Regions from separate parts of the Paraclostridium sp. genome, predicted to be linked through region 2. Evidence: riboswitches for the same ligand, from Rfam matches in the RefSeq annotation. Region 2 holds a riboswitch; the other holds the start of a gene.
What was found. A riboswitch is a leader RNA that binds a small molecule or an ion and turns the genes downstream of it on or off. The one in region 2 is predicted to bind lysine.
Positions count from the first base shown of each region.

Region 1: it holds a riboswitch for lysine, as region 2 does, so the genes downstream of both, lysA (diaminopimelate decarboxylase) here and ACRCYC_RS13680 (amino acid permease) in region 2, are expected to answer to the same signal.

Region 1 covers NZ_JBOFKN010000205.1:17,647-22,830, reverse strand. Annotated here, with positions in the region: gene ACRCYC_RS15725 (protein adenylyltransferase SelO) at 1-103, shown strand, start outside; gene ACRCYC_RS15720 (polymer-forming cytoskeletal protein) at 239-913, shown strand; gene ACRCYC_RS15715 (polymer-forming cytoskeletal protein) at 931-1,701, shown strand; gene ACRCYC_RS15710 (DUF4004 family protein) at 1,715-2,338, shown strand; lysine riboswitch at 2,435-2,610, shown strand; gene lysA (diaminopimelate decarboxylase) at 2,740-4,032, shown strand; gene ACRCYC_RS15700 (patatin-like phospholipase family protein) at 4,118-4,981, opposite strand; gene ACRCYC_RS15695 (hypothetical protein) at 5,168-5,184, shown strand, end outside.
Region 2 covers NZ_JBOFKN010000174.1:10,811-15,994, forward strand. Annotated here, with positions in the region: gene ACRCYC_RS13675 (hypothetical protein) at 1-1,308, shown strand, start outside; gene ACRCYC_RS13680 (amino acid permease) at 1,367-2,839, opposite strand; lysine riboswitch at 2,985-3,154, opposite strand; gene ACRCYC_RS13685 (endonuclease/exonuclease/phosphatase family protein) at 3,378-4,427, shown strand; gene ACRCYC_RS13690 (PocR ligand-binding domain-containing protein) at 4,558-5,184, shown strand, end outside.

The sequences.
Region 1 (5,184 bases), on a different contig from region 2:
AGAAATAGTTTCAAAACCGTATGATCATTCTAAAGACCAAGATGAATATTCAAAGCTTCCGAAAGTGACAAACTGTTCTTATAGAACATATTGTGGAACATAATATTATTAAGATCACTCTGATTTAAATTAGGGTGATTTTTTATTTATAAAAATTAATAAGTTTTTACCTTGATTGTGTAACAATGTTATGCTAATGTAATATTATATAATAAAACAATGTTACGGAGGATGTTATATGGAAAATAAATTAAATTCAATTAACATAAATGGAATGGGAACATATCCAGGTGGAGAATTTGACAAAGTATCTATATCAGGTAATGGTAAAATTCATGGAAATATAATATGTAACAAGTTCAGTGTATCAGGTAATGGAATAGTTACAGGTAATATAGATAGTGAAAAATTTTCAACATCAGGAAATTGCAAAATAGAAGGAGATATAAACTCTAAGGAGTTAAATACATCAGGGTCTTTAAAATGCTTAAAAAGTATAAATTCTGATAAAGTTAATGTAAGTGGAGTTTTAAAAGTATTATCAGATATAGAATGTGAAGATGTTTATATAGATGGGGTAATAAATTGTGGAGGTTTTTTGAATTGTGAAAACTTCGACTTGAGAATAGAAGGAAAATCAACAATAGATGAAATAGGAGCAAGTACAGTAAATATAAGTTATGAAAGAAGATTATTACAAAGTATTTTCAATTTATTGATACCTAAAAAATTGTATAGACTAACTGTAAATAGTATAGAAGGCGACAATATACAATTAGAAAATAGTTATGTGAAAATTATTAGAGGAAAGAACATAAAAATAGGGGCAGACTGTAATATAGATACTATTGAGTATAGTGGAACTATTGAAGTAGACGATAGATCAAAAGTAAAAAACATAAATAAGATATAAGGTAGGAGGTAAACTGTATGAATCATGATATAAAAATAATGGGTGATGGATTTATAAGCCCTGGAGAATATGAAAAGATAAGTGTTATGGGAGATGCAACTTCAACAGGAAATGTAAAAGCTAGCCAAGTTAAAGTTAATGGAAACGCAGTATTTAGTGGAAATTGTGACTTTGGAAGTTTAAAAATAAATGGAGATGCAACTATAAAAGGAAGTTTAATATCAAATTATTTAAAAATAAATGGAGATTTAACGGTAGATAAAAATTGTGAACTAGATACCTTAATAGTACGTGGAGATGCCAAGTTTAATTATGACGTTGAGTGTAACAATGTTACAATATATGGAGATACCAATATAAAAGGAAATTTAAAAGCTAAAGAAGTAAGAGTTATAGGACATATAAGTGTAGATGGAGATATTGAATGCGAGAACATAGTGATAGATGGTTCTATAGATTGCAATGGATTAATAAATTCAGAGGATATTACTATCTATCTTAAAGGAAAGTCTCGTTGCAATGAAGTTGGAGCTACTAATATTAATATACGTAAGCAAAACAATAAGTCAATTTTAACATTTTTAAGTTTATCTAGTATCTTAACTAAAAGTTTTAAATGTAGTACTATAGAAGGCGATTATATTAAACTTAAAAATTGTGATATAACAAATATAAGGGGTAAACAAGTTGATATAATAAGCAACTGTAATATAGACAATATAGAATACACTAGCAATCTTAATATATCTAAAAATTCAACTGTAAAAAATCATGTTAAGATAGGCTAAGGAGGACAAAAATATGGATGAATTAATATCAAAGAAAGACTTATTGATAAAGGCGAATATTTCCTATGGTCAATTATATAGATGGAAGAGAAAAAATATTATACCTGAAGAGTGGTTTATAAAAAAATCTACATTTACAGGACAGGAAACTTTTTTTCCAAAAGAAAAAATATTAGAAAGAATAGATTTAATACTTTCTATGAAAGATGATGTGTCTTTAGATGATATAGCAAATATGTTTACTAAAAAAACAGATGCAAAAGAATTTAATATGGAAATTATGTTAGATAAAAAAGTTATAAGTAATTATACTAAAGATATATTTTATAATTTTTATCAATCTAATACTATGATAGGAAGAAAAGAATTATTAGCAATTACTATAATAGAAAAATATCTTGTAAAATCAGTTATAACTATGGAAGAAATGAAATCGATAATAAGTATAATAAACAATGATTTTGAGAAGATTTATAAAGATAACTCTAGAATTTATGTATTTAGAAAATTAGGGGTACCTTTTGTGATTGGATGTATAGATTATAAGCAGGTAATACTTGATAAAGAACTTATTAAAATAATTGAAATAGATATTATGAGAGAGATAAGTGAAATGAGTAAAAATTTAATAATATAATTTATAATATGAATATTTTAAAATTATTTAAAATATTCAGAAAAAACATTGACAAATACAAATTTGATATGTAAAATAACGTATTAACAAAAGAATATTGATTGTAGAGGTCGCGATATTTATCAGTACCAATAATGAGGTAAGCACAATGACTTATTGGGAAAGGAACTATCGCCGAAGGATATAGCTTAAGCTTTAAGGCTATAATCCTGGGTATGCATAGAATATATGTATAACTGTCACAAGGTAAATTGTGTTGAGCTACATTTGAGGAATAGATAGTATTTTATATTAGTATAATTATCCCCCCTTAAGTGATGACTTAAGAGGGGATTTTTTATATAGAAAACTAAAATGTCCTGTAGCAACCTCAAAACATCAAAATATGGGAGGTTATGCAAATGAAATTACAAGGAACAATGTCTATTAGAGAAAATCAGCTTTATATAGGAGGTGTGAGTTGTGAAGAGCTTAAAGAAAAATATCAAACACCCTTATATATATTTGATGAAGAATTAGTTAGAAATAATTGCAGAGAATATGTAGATAACTTTAGAGTTAATGAAAGTGGTAATAGAGTTGCTTATGCAGGTAAAGCTTTTTTACCAATGCATATGTGCAACTTGATAAACGAAGAGGGATTGTATCTTGATGTAGTATCTGGAGGAGAATTATATACAGCGCACAAGGTTGATTTCCCAATGGAAAGAATATTATTTCATGGAAATAATAAAACGATAGAAGAAATAATTATGGGTGTAGAGTTTGGAGTAGGAAGATTTGTTGTAGATAATTATTATGAATTAGATATATTAGAAAAAATTTGTGAAGAAAGAAATACAAAGCAACTTATATACTTTAGAATAACTCCAGGGATAGAGGCGCATACCCATGACTATATAAAAACAGGTCAAATTGATTCTAAATTTGGATTTACATTATCAAATGGAGATTTACATAGTGCGATAGAGAATATGAAAAATTATAAAAATATAGAATTAGTAGGAATACATGCACATATAGGGTCTCAAATATTTGATGTTGAACCATATCTAGATGAAGTGAAAATAATGATGAACTTAGTAAAAGAAATTAAAGAAACATATAATATAGATATAAAAGAAGTTGATTTAGGTGGAGGTGTAGGAGTTTATTACACTGAAAAAGATGAACCTAAAACTATACAGCAATTCTGTGAAGCTATAATAAAAAGATCAAATAAAGTATGCAGAGAAATAGGAATAGATACACCTATTTTAATAATAGAACCAGGTAGATCAATAGTAGCGAATGCAGGAAGTACAATATATACAGTGGGGTCTATAAAAGATATAAAAGATGTAAGAACTTATGTAAGTGTAGATGGAGGAATGACAGATAATATAAGACCTTCACTATATCAAGCAGGATATGAATGTGCAATAGCCAATAAAATGGGCCAAGAAAAAAATAATCAAGTAACAATAGCAGGTAAGTGTTGTGAAAGTGGGGATATACTTATAACAGATGCAGATATTATGGATATAGAAAGTGGGGACATACTAATAATGTCTTCAACGGGTGCATATGGATATTCTATGTCATCAAATTATAATAAAATAACAAAACCAGCAGTTGTATCTGTACAAAATGGAGAAGTTAAATTAATATGCAAAAGACAGAGCTATGAAGAACTTTTAAACTTAGAATTGTAATTAGAAAAATTTTTAATAGTTGATGCGACATATGACAATACATAAGCGCATCAGCTATTATTTTTATATATAAAAATTATTAAAATTAATTATAGTTTTTAGATGTATTTATAAAATCTAATATATCTTGATATAATTCTTTTGCATTATTATAGCCTTCATTATATAAATCAGTAAGTTTATCAATATTTTTTTCAACTTGACTAACTTTAACAGGGTTCTTTGGCCTAATAACAAGAACATCTCCACTTTGAGATAATTTATTTATTAAATCAAGACTTTTATTATAGTTGATATGTCTACTTTCAATAGCTTTAATAAGTTTTGGATATTTTTTATACTTTCGTTTTACAACTGAAGTAAATTTTTGTTTATTTTTTCTATAGGTAATGTCTCTAGTTAATACAACTATATTTTTTTTATAACCTTGATTTAGAGAATACTCTAATGGTATAGAATCAGAAACACCACCATCAACTAGCTTATAATTATCTATTTCAACTATATTTGCAAACATAGGTATAGAGCAAGATGCTTGCATATAAATAATTTCTTTCTTTAAATCTGTTAACTCAAAATATTCTGGGGTGCCTGTTTCGCAGTTTGTTGCAACTACTACAAACTTAGTATTGGATTTATTAAAAGTATCATAATCATAAATGTTTAGTTCATTGGGTATTGTGTTAAACATAAAATCCATACCAAATATTGAACCTGTTTTAATTAAATTACTAAAGCTTAAATAATTTTTATCATTTATATAATCTACAGTAGCATGATATGCTCTTTTAAATTGTTTTGATAAATAAGAAGAGGCATGGCAACTCCCAGCGGAAACTCCAATTGCTATATCAACTTCTATATCTTTTTCTATAAAAAAATCTAACACTCCAGCAGTATAAATTCCTCTCATACCGCCACCTTCTAATATTAATCCTATTTTACTCATAACTATCCTTTCTAAACTTTAACCTTGTTTATATATAAATTAAATAAATTGTATAGTTTTAAAACTATTATAGTTCAAGGTATTTATACTGTCTAGTTGTGAAGGGTAGACAAGTAATTAATGTATGGTAATATAAGTATATTAATTTTACATTAATAAAAACTGCACCTGAGGAGCAAATAGAAGATGATCAATAATGTAAA
Region 2 (5,184 bases):
ATTGATGGTATAAGTTATCCAGACTATGACCCAGTAACTGGATTTGATTTACCAAATAATCTTATTGCTGGAAATACTTCATTAGTTCAATTTCAGGCAATAGTAACAACATTACCATCTCCTCATCAGGTAACAAACTATGCAACATCAAATGGAGTATATAAAATAGATCCACAAGGAAGTTATTATCCAATATCATCAACATCTAACACTGTAACTACGAATATAAACCTAGGAAGTTTATCTAATACAAAATCAGTTGACAAGATGTACGCAAAAGTAGATGATACAGTAACTTATACTTCTACAATAATAAATACAGGTAATGTAAATGCAACGAGCTTATATTTTGTAGATGTACTACAAGATGCATTAACGTATATATCAGGAAGCGTTAGAATAAATAATGTGTTATATCCATCACTTGATCCAACAATTGGATTTGACTTGTCTGACTTAGGTCCGAATCAGACAGTAACAGTAACATTTGATGCTAAGATAAACTCATTACCGATACCATCATATGTAACTAATACTTCTCAGATTCAATTTAGCTATAAGATAGACCCTAGTGGAACTATTGCAACTAAAACTCAACTAAGTAACACTGTAACAACTAATGTAGTTTTAGGAAAAATAACAGCTGTTAAAACGGTAGATAAACCAATTGCTACGATAGGGGATATTCTAACTTATACAGTAACACTTACTAATATTGGTAATGTTATGGATAGTGAAGTATTATTCCAAGATACACCATCTATAGGAGCACAGTTCAAGACAGGATCTGTATTTGTAAATGGTGTAAGTAAACCAGAATTTGATCCGACTATCGGATTTAGTATAGGAGATATAGGAGTAGGGAATGTGGTAATAGTTCAATTTGATGCAAATGTAGTTTCGGTTCCGCCTACAAATCAGGTAACAAATCAAGCTGTTATACCTTTTAAATATTTAGTAGATCCAAAACAATCACCATATAGTGATACAACTTATTCAAACACAGTAACAACTAATATTGCATATGGTAATTTAAATGTAACTAAGACAGTAAATAAACAATATGCTACTATAGGTGAAAAATTAACGTATACAATTACAATTGTGAATATTGGCAATATAAATGCTACAGATGTAGTGTTTGTAGACTACACTCCTCACAACTCAGTATTTGTTTTAGGATCTGTAACTGTAAATGGAGTAGCTCATACAGATTATAATCCTTCAGCAGGATTTAATTTAAATACTATGGTACCAGGTCAAATAATTACAGTTGTATATCAAGTTCAAGTTGTAGATTTATGTTAATATAATTTTTAAAACTAAAAAAGACATTACTATAAATTTATAGCAATGTCTTTTTTTATTAATTTAATTCAGATATTTCTTTATCTACTTGATTTAAAGCACATTGACTACTATCATTATAAGTTAAATCAACATCATCTAAAGGAATAACTTTAGTTTTATGCTTAACTTTATATCCGATATATAAAGCAAAGAATAATGGGATTCCAATATAAGAAGCTATTAAATTTTGCCAATCAATACCGTTTGGAGTTATACAAGAATAACCTTGACCGACTATAATTATAATACACATTAATAGTGCTAATATTGGTCCGAAAGGATACCATTTAGCTTTAAACTTTAATTCTTTTAAATCGTGACCTTGATGGATGTATACCTTTCTAAATCTATAGTGGCAAACTGCTATACCAACCCAAGCAATAAATCCTGCAAGACCAGATGCAGCAACTAACCAAACATAAACAGTACTTTCTGCGAATACACCAGTTAAGAAACATGCAGAAGCTACGATGGTAGTTAAAATTAAAGCATTTACAGGAACACCTCTATTGTTAGTTTTTGCAAAAATTTTAGGAGCAAGTCCTTCTGTAGCCATTGAATGAAGCATTCTAGTTGAAGCATACATACCAGAGTTACCAGCAGACAATACCGAAGTTAATATAACTGCATTCATAAGAGAAGCAGCACCAGCTATTCCAGCTTTTGCAAAAACCATAGTGAATGGACTTTCTGAAACACCAGCTTCAGTAAAAGGTATTATAGCGCCTAAAACAATTATAGTTCCTAAATAGAATATTAATATTCTCCAAAAGATAGATTTAATAGCTTTAGGTATAGTTTTTTCTGGATTTTCACTTTCACCAGCAGCTACTCCTATAAGTTCTGTTCCTTGGAATGAGAAACCTGCTACCAAGAATATAGCAAATATAGATTTCATTCCACCGTGGAATGGGCCATCAGCTATAAAGTAATTGTGGAATCCTATTTCATCTGAACCCATAACTCCAACAATCATTAAAACTCCTATTATTAAAAATATAATTACAGTAACTACTTTTATTCCTGCAAACCAATACTCAGATTCTCCATATGCTTTTGCTGATAAAAAGTTTAAACCAACAATTATGGCTAAGAATAATATACTCCAGTAAAACCCAGGAATATTAGGGAACCAGTATTTCATTATTAAAGAGCCAGCTACCATTTCAGCAGCTATTGTTATAGCCCAGTTATACCAGTAATTCCACCCAAGTGCAAAACCAAGTGCTGGATCTATAAATTTTGTTGCATATGAACTAAATGAACCTGATATAGGCATATAAGTTGCCATTTCTCCTAAACTAGTTATTAAGAAATAAACCATTACACCTATGATACCATAGGCAACTAATGCACCACCTGGACCTGCTTGATGAAGTGTATCTCCCATAGCAAGAAATATACCTGTTCCAATAGAACCACCTAAAGCAATCATATTTAAGTGTCTTGCTTTTAAACCTCTTTTTAATTCATGATTTTGTTCACTCATTTAAATTATCCTCCTCATGGTGTCAATTATAAATAAGTAACTAAGATAATATAAATCTTTATAACAATAAAAAAAGCCATGAGGCTATACTCATGACTTTATACGAAAATATCATACTAAAAGTATGAACGTACCGTACGTTTTCATTGAAAATAGCTCCCCACAAAAATGTGACAGTCTTATATATATTTTATATAAGCCCAGCAAATAGTATTAAAGCATTACCTATTCACTTCGGCGAAATTTCCTTTCATATTACTTCATCGAGCTTACCTCCATAATATTACTTTTAAGCTTCGCGCCTCTATCTCAGTTATCTACTTGTTGTATTATATTATAAATCATATTTTAAATAAGTCAATATCAATAATTATATTGGCAACTTTAAATCTTTTCTGATATTTTAAATAACATAAGTATATACAAGGCATAAGTTTAAAAAAATGTGAAAAATATGGTAATATAGATTGTATATAAAAATTTAAACTTCATACAACAAAAGTATTGGTTAGAATAAAAAATATTGGGGGATATAAAGATGGTTAAAGTTATATTAAGTATCATAGGGGTAATTGCAGTAATATTTGGAGGGTATTTTTTATTTATGGTGGCCACAGACTATAAGCCTGAAAGCGAAATTTCTATAGAAATTGAAAATAATCAATCTAAGAAAGTTGAAAAAGAAGATGAAATATCTATAACAACTTTAAATACAGGTTATTGTGGAACGGATAAAGATGTAGATTTCTTCATGGATGGAGGAACTATGTCTAGAGCTGTAAGTGAAGAAAGAGTAAATGAAGATTTAAATGGAATAATAGATTATATGAAACGTTCAGATTCAGATATATATTTTTTACAAGAGGTAGATAAGGAATCAACAAGAAGTTTTAATGTGAATCAATATGAATCCTACAAAAATAAATTTGAGGATTATGGCTCTATGTTTGCTATAAACTATAAAGTTCCTTGGGTTCCAGTTCCAATAACTAAACCTCATGGTAAAGTTTTAGGTGGATTAACTACTATGTCAAAATACCATATAGATGAAAATACAAGATATGACTTACCAGGAAAAGAGAACTTTTTAAGACAATTAGCAGACCTAGATAGATGTATGATGGTTAGTAGAACTACAGTTGAAGATGGTAAGGAATTAGTACTTATAAATGCTCATTTATCAGCTTATGATAAAGGAGGTAAAGTAAGATTACAGCAGTTAGATTTTATAGAAAAATTCCTAAATAATGAATATAAGAAAGGTAACTATATAGTTTTAGGGGGAGATTTTAACCAACAAATTCCAGGGACGAGTTATTCAGACTTTGATACAACTCAACAAAAACCAGCATGGTTACAAGATATTCCAAAAGATTTTGATCCAAATGGTTTCAGATGGGCAGTAGATGCAAATACTCCAACATCTAGAACAATGGATATTAAATATAAAAAAGGCGAGAATCTATTATCTATTATTGATGGATTTTTAGTTTCTGATAATATAGATGTTATAAATGTAAAAGGATATAATATGGATTTTAAGTATACAGACCATAATCCAGTTACTATAAACTTTAAGTTAAAATAGATATATATATTTATTATTTATAAAAAGATATACATTCAAGATTGATTGTATATCTTTTTTGTTGTCTAAATGATATCTATGATAAAATATTATATTAATTAGACAAAATACTATTAAAGGAGTATGTAACGTGAGAAATGAAAACTTAAGCTTACAGAAAATAATAGATTTAAAAAAGTGGAATAACCTACAAGATTATATTTCTTTAGTTAGTAAGATGGCAATAGTTGTAGTAGATTACAAGGGAAATCCTATTAGCAAACATAGTGGTTGTCATAGATTTTGTGAAATGGTTAGATCAGATACACAACTATCAAAATATTGTAGAAAATGTGATTCAAGAGGTGGTTTAGAAGCTGTACGTTTAAATAGACCTTATATTTATTTATGCCATTATAATATAGTAGATGTTGCAATTCCAATTATTATAGATGAACAGTATATAGGAGCAATTATGGCTGGGCAGGTGAAACTATCAGATGACAAAACTTGCGGAAATTTAGAACAAATATTAAGTGTATCCGATAAGTCATCATATGGTGAAGATGATTTAGGAAAGTTAAAAGAATATTATGATGAACTACCTGTATTGTCTTATGATGAGGTAAATAGTACTTCAAATATGCTATTTTATTTATCTAATTATATAATTGAAGAATCTCTAGATAAAAACTTAATTTTAGATATGTATCAAAAAGCTATAAATTATGATTCTAAAATAGATAATAATACATTTAAAGGATATAGTATGAAAAAT